Rosistilla ulvae: one gene and its partner. The protein of the gene in region 1 interacts with the protein of each later gene in a pairwise test. Links are inferred from orthologs where the notes say so. Each region holds a gene or a part of one and is shown on either strand. Other genes may lie near its edges.

The links.
Region 2: the proteins of rlmKL (region 1) and typA interact in binary tests that used the Escherichia coli proteins (3 or more experiments, as listed by UniProt). The link is inferred for Rosistilla ulvae from one-to-one orthologs.

Annotation. Positions count from the first base shown.
Region 1 is NZ_CP036261.1:4,767,657-4,770,951, reverse strand. Bases 305-3,276 are described here. They hold rlmKL (bifunctional 23S rRNA (guanine(2069)-N(7))-methyltransferase RlmK/23S rRNA (guanine(2445)-N(2))-methyltransferase RlmL), read left to right. Parts: upstream 305-648; coding sequence 649-2,904; downstream 2,905-3,276. Other genes in these bases: EC9_RS16835 (hypothetical protein), read left to right, coding at 305-436. Also shown: more of EC9_RS16835, read left to right, coding at 1-304. UniProt on the Escherichia coli protein: Specifically methylates the guanine in position 2445 (m2G2445) and the guanine in position 2069 (m7G2069) of 23S rRNA. Methylation occurs before assembly of 23S rRNA into 50S subunits.
Region 2 is NZ_CP036261.1:2,436,999-2,440,285, reverse strand. The notes cover bases 190-3,153. They hold typA (translational GTPase TypA), read right to left. Parts: upstream 2,600-3,153; coding sequence 779-2,599; downstream 190-778. Other genes in these bases: greA (transcription elongation factor GreA), read left to right, coding at 3,150-3,153; epmB (EF-P beta-lysylation protein EpmB), read left to right, coding at 190-641. In the rest of the region: more of epmB, read left to right, coding at 1-189; more of greA, read left to right, coding at 3,154-3,287. UniProt on the Escherichia coli protein: A 50S ribosomal subunit assembly protein with GTPase and nucleotide-independent chaperone activity, required for 50S subunit assembly at low temperatures, may also play a role in translation.

The DNA of each region.
Region 1 (3,295 bases):
TCAACTGTGCCGTCAAGAAACTCGGACCAAGAGCGTTCCTGTGACCAAGTGCCGCGTTGAAACTCGCACCCGCACCGTTCAGGTTGCTAAGTGTGTTCCTGAAACTCGCACCCGCGAAGTTCAAGTCACCAGCTACACCACTGAACAACGCACTCGCACCGTCAACAAGACTCGTTGCGAAACTCAAACCCGCGAAGTCGCTTACACCGTAAGCGTTCCTCAAACTCAAACTCGCGAAGTTACCTACACCGTAAACCGTCAAGTTACTGAGCAAGTGCCAGAAACTTACACCGTTTGCGTTCCTGTTCAGGTTCAACGCGAAGTTCAAGTCCAAGTTCCAGCTCCAAGCTGTGGCTCGGCTGCTCCTAGCGGATGCAGCAGCTGCGGTTCGGCTGCACCAGTCGCTTCGAGCGGCTGCAGCAGCTGTGGTGGCTGAATTTAAGACCTCCACGCATCTTGCAAGATGAAAGTGTGCCCCAGGGTGTCTTCGGATGCCCTGGGGTTTTTTTATGCCCTCACCGACCGGTATCGATCGAACCACCGATTCCCATCCCTTCGCGATCTCACCATTCTGCGATATCGTGAACGATTCCCGCGTCGATGACGCGTTGGATGCTCCCAGAACCCTCGCGAAGCTCTTCTGTTCACATGTCTGATTCCCTCGATTTAATTGCTACCTGTGCCTTTGGTCTCGAAGCCGTGGTCCGCCGCGAACTGGCCGATCTGGGGTATGTTGGCAAAGTGCTCACGCCCGGGCGAATCTTGTTCGTCGCACCGCCGGAGGCGATCTGCCGTGCCAATCTTTGGTTGCGGTCGGCCGATCGTGTGTTGGTCCGTTTGGCCAGCTTTGAAGCCGGCGACTTCGACGCCCTGTTCGATCAAACGCGCGATCTTCCCTGGAGCCAATGGCTGCCCAAGGACGCTTGTTTTCCGGTTTCTGGGAAGTCGCACAATTCTCAATTGGAAAGCGTTCCAGCGATCCAACGGACCGTGAAGAAGGCAGCGGTGTTGGGGATGCAGCGAGAATATGGGACCGAACTGTTGGACGAATCCGGGGCCCAATACAAATTAGAAGCGTCGTTGATTCAAGATCAGATGACGCTAACGCTCGACACGACCGGACCGGGATTGCATAAACGCCCTTATTGCGAACGTCCAGGTTTGGTTCAGATCAAGGAAACGCTCGCCGCTGCGTTGGTGATGCTGAGTTTCTGGAACCGCGACCGGCCGATGGTCGATCCGTTTTGCGGCAACGGCACGATCGTGATCGAAGCTGCGATGATCGGCCGCCGGATGGCACCGGGGCTGGGACGCAGTTTTTCCTCGCAACAATGGCCCACGCTTTCGCAAGCGTTGTGGGAACAGGCGACCGACGAGGCGTTGCAGCTGCAATTGCCCGAACTGGAGGGGCGGATCATCGGTACCGATGTCGATGGACGCGCGTTGGCGGCGGCTCGCGAAAACGCACACCTGGCCGGCGTGGAGGGTTCGGTCCATTTTCAGACCAAGTCGTTCGATGCGCTCTCCAGTCCCAAGCAGTACGGTTGCTTGATCACCCACACGCCCTACGACATGAGCGGCCGCCGGAATCCCGGTCAGGACGCGCTCTACCGTTCGATCCCGTTGGTTCTGCGGCGGCTGACCACGTGGTCCCATTACGTGCTGACACCGCACCCGCGGTTTGAACAGATCGTCGGACGCGACGCCGACCGCCGGCGGAAACTGTACAACGCCCGTACCGAATGTACTTATTATCAGTTCCATGGACCGAAACGGCCGCGGCAGGGGGGCGATGCCGATCCATCGGGTGCCGCGGTATCGGTCTCTGACGATCCAAGCGGTCAAGAAATCGAACCGGGGACAGAGTCGGAAGTGGCAGCCAAGATTCAGCCGTCGCCGGTCCCCTCGCGGCCGGTCCAGGCGATTACCCCTGCCTTTGGGCACCTGGACGCCAAGGCTCACGAACAGGCTGCACTGTTTCGCACGCGGTTGACCAAGCGGGCAAGGCATTTGCGCCGACTGCCGACCCGCCAAGGTGTGACCTGTTTCCGACTGTACGAGCGGGATATTCCCGAGATTCCGTTGGTTGTCGACCGCTATGGCGATCATCTACATATTAATGAATACGAACGGCCGCACGATCGCGATCCGGCCCAGCATGCCAACTGGTTGGACCTGATGGCGCAGACGGCAAGCGATACGTTACAGATTCCCAAAGGGCAGACCTTCTTAAAACGACGTTCGCGGCAATCGGGATCGAGCCAACACGAGCATGTTGCCAGCGAGCAATACGAGACCGAAGTCGACGAGGCGGGGCTGCGTTTTATCGTCAACCTATCGGATTACGTCGATACCGGGCTGTTTCTGGACCACCGGCTGACGCGGGGGATGGTCCGTGGCGAGGCGGAGGGGAAATCGATGCTGAATCTGTTTGCCTACACCGGTTCGTTTTCGGTCTACGCCGCCGCCGGGGGGGCGTCGCGGACGACGACCGTCGACTGGTCGAACACTTATTTGGATTGGGCCCGGCGGAACATGGCGCTTAACGGATTCAATGGTTTGGAGCACAAGTATCATCGCGATAGCACGCTCGATTTCCTTGCCAATCACGTTCCCAAACCGACCTATGACCTCGCGGTTGTCGATCCGCCAACGTTCTCCAACAGCAAGCGGACCGACGATGTTTGGGAGGTACAGCACGGGTATGTCGATCTATTGAATTCGGTGCTGAAGCTGATGAACCCCGGAGGCGTGGTCTACTTCAGCAGCAATTTTCGGCGTCTGAAGTTTGACCACGGCGCGATCGAAGCGACCGATATCCGCGAGATCTCGGCGCAAACAGTCCCCCCAGAATACCGAAACCGCCGTATCCATCGCTGTTGGCGGATCGTAAAGCAGCCGTAGCGCGGTCCCCGGCGTGAGAACGACCCGTTGCGGAACTCGTCAACGGCCTGTTGATTTAATCGCATGCGAACTTCTTGGATTAGCCGTTTGGGCGTTAGCCCAGGTTTAGCAGTGCTTGAACCGGGGCTAACGCCCAAACGGCTGATTAAATCAACAGGCCGTCAAGAGTTTCGGGGGGCATCGGCGGTGGATCGAAAGACTTGACGTCTTCCGCTACGCTGAAAAATGGCCAACGCTATGAGGGGAAAACCGCTTCTCGGTTAAATGCCCTGTGACTCCTAGAGGGAAAGGGGTATATTCCGGCATCTGCGGGATGCAGAAACGAATACCTGCGAGCCGTATGGCGAATGGGACTTACAGCAGGCCCCTTCATTGCTCCGTTCGATTCGGT
Region 2 (3,287 bases), 2.3 Mb from region 1 along the record:
GTCGCTATTGCTTCCGCAGGCATTTCCCCTATTCGGACATTCCGCACTCGATCGACCAGTGGCAACCGGCGCTCGATGAAATTGCCGCCGACGAATCGATCGAAGAAGTTTTGCTTAGTGGCGGCGATCCGCTGATGCTGGCAGATCCGGTGCTGGAGCGATTGATCGACGCGTTGCAGTCGATTCCGCATCTGCGGCGGCTGAGGATTCACAGCCGGCTGCCGATCGTGCTGCCGTCGCGCGTCAACGATGCCCTTGTCGGGATGCTGACCGCTTCGCGGCTGACCGTCTGGATGGTCGTCCATTCGAATCACGCCAACGAACTCGACGAAGCCGTCGGGCAAGGACTGGGGCGTTTGATCGATCGCGGCATCCCGGTGCTGAACCAGGCGGTGCTGTTGCGCGGCGTCAACGACGACCTCGATGCGTTGACCGATCTCTGCCGGCGGCTGATCGATCTCCGCGTGACGCCTTATTATCTGCACAAACTAGACCAGGTCGCCGGCGCGGCTCACTTCGACGTCTCAAAAGAACGAGGTTGCGAGCTGATCGAAGGCTTGCGAACGCGGTTGCCCGGATATGCGGTCCCGCGTTTTGTGATCGAACAGCCCGATCAACCGTCGAAGACCACGATCGTTTAGACCCAAAACCGTCCACTACATCCCGCCGCTAATTCTTGCGACGGTCCGAGGCTCCTTCGTTGAACGGTATTGCGGTTAGACCGCCGGCCATATTTGCTCTGCCCGCGATCGGGCAGAGGCTTCCGTTTCGGTTCGCGTTAAGCCTTGGAGCCCGAACGGCCGATGCGGCGGCGATCCGATTCCCGCAGAACCGCTTTACGCAACCGGATGCTCAACGGAGTGATCTCGACAAGTTCGTCGTCTTCGATGAATTCGAGAGCCGCTTCGAGGAACAGTTCGCGAGCCGGTTTGAGGACGACGTTGTCATCGCTTCCCGAAGCTCGCATGTTGGTCAGCTTCTTCTCGCGGGTCGGATTGACGGTCATATCGTTGTCACGAACGTTTTCGCCAACGATCATCCCCTCGTAGATTTCGTCGCCGGGGCGGACGAACAATTCGCTGCGATCTTGCAATGTAAACAGCGAGAACGGAACCGCTTTGCCGCTGGTCATCGAGACCAACACGCCGTTGCCACGCGAGGGAACTTCGCCTTCGACGGGACGGTAGCTGTCGAAGCGATGGTGAATGATCGCGGTCCCTTGCGTTGCGTTGAGCAACCGGGTTCGCAAACCGATCAGACCGCGAGCGGGAATGTTGAATCGCAGCAATTGGTAGCTGCCGCGCGGCGAGATGTCTTCCAACAATCCGCGGCGGTGACCGACCAATTCCATCACGGGTCCCATCCGTTCTTCGGGGACTTCGACGTTCAGGATTTCGTACGGTTCGTGCTTCTTGCCGTCGATCTCCTGGAAGACCACGCGCGGCTTACCGACGCTCAATTCATAACCTTCGCGACGCATCGTTTCGATCAACACCGACAGGTGAAGGACACCGCGGCCACGCACGGCGTAAGCTTCGGTTCCTTCGATCGGCGCGACGCGGAGGGCGACGTTTCGTTCGAGTTCCTTTTCCAGACGCGTCTTCAATTGACGCGTGGTCACGTATTTGCCTTCGCGTCCGACCATCGGGGATGAATTGATGCTGAAAACCATTTCCAACGTCGGTTCGTCGACTTTCAATCGATCCAGCGGCATCGGGTGATCGGGATGGCAGATCGTATCGCCGATCTCGACGTCGTCCAGACCAACGATCGCGACGACTTCGCCGGCCGAGGCCTTCTCGACTTCGACGCGTCCCAGCTTGTCGAAGATATGCAATCCGCCGACCTTGCGTCGTGCGATTCGGTCGCCCGATTGATGCACGGCGACGGTCTGTTCGGCCGACATCGTTCCCGAAGTGATCCGTCCGATCGCGATTCGGCCGACGTATTCGGACCAGTCGAGTGTTGTCACCAACATTTGCAACGGCGCGTCGACTTCGACATCGGGACCGGGCAGATCGTCGACCAAACGATCCAACAGCGGTGTCATGTCGGTCCCCGGTTTGCTCGGGTCGTCGGTGGCGTAGCCTTCTTTGCTGGAAGCGAAGACATAAGAAGCATCGTCGAGGAAGTGGTCGCCGCCAAGTTCAGCCAGCAATTCGAGAGCTTCGTCGAGAACCTCCATCGAACGGGCGTCGGGACGATCGATCTTGTTGATCACGACGATCGGCTTGACTCCCGCCTCCAACGCCTTTTCCAACACGAAGCGTGTTTGCGGCATGGGGCCTTCGGCGGCGTCGACTAGGACCAACGCACCGTCGGCCATCCGGACGACGCGTTCGACCTCGCCGCCAAAGTCGGCGTGACCAGGGGTATCGATGACGTTGATTTTCACGCCGCGATAGGGAATCGCGATGTTCTTCGAAAGGATCGTGATCCCACGTTCTTTTTCGAGATCGTTCGAATCGAGAATCCGTTCACCGCGGAGATCGGATTCACGTTGTTCGCTGCTTTGCCGCAGCAAACAATCGACGAGCGTCGTTTTGCCGTGATCCACGTGAGCGATAATGACGACGTTGCGTAGATCGTTTCGACGCATAAGACAGGTTGCTTTCCAGAAAGGTTTGTTCGCCGCGAACGCATCCACGGCAAGCATCCGCTGTTTCGCACACCGAGTTTGGTGGCGACATCACCGCGAATCCTATTCATAGAAATTGTGCATATCCCTTCGACGCTGACTAGGCCAGATCGGTTCTTTGGCACAAGAATTGCCTCCGCGCTGCAGCGATTCAGGGGATTGAAACGCCCTCGACCTACCAACTGTTTTGTTCGGCTGTTTTTGCCGGGCGGCATCGATGTCGCGGCGAATCAGTCCGTTGGTGGAGCAGTTGGGGCCCCCAATCGGCATGGCAAACAGTCCCCGAACAACCGGGCAAAGGCGGATAATCGCGCTGCCATGTCGCTGCATCGGCGGCATTCGCTGCTTTGGCTCTCCTCTGACATCCGAGCGGGTTGCACAATGGATGCAAAACCTTGAAAATGTGTTGAAACGACAGTTTCCGTCTATTGAGCGGTCGACTTCTTGACTCAAGAGTCGATCGCTTTAATTTTGAATGAACCCAACTTTAAAGCAGGAAGGAACAGGTGCCATGAGTGGATCGGTACCAATGACCCGCGACGGTTATAATCGATTGAAAGCGGAGGTCGCCCATCTGGAAGGGGTGCTGATGCCCGAGATCACTGAGAAATTGGCGGCTGCGCGGGAAGAGGGAGACCTGAAGGAGAAC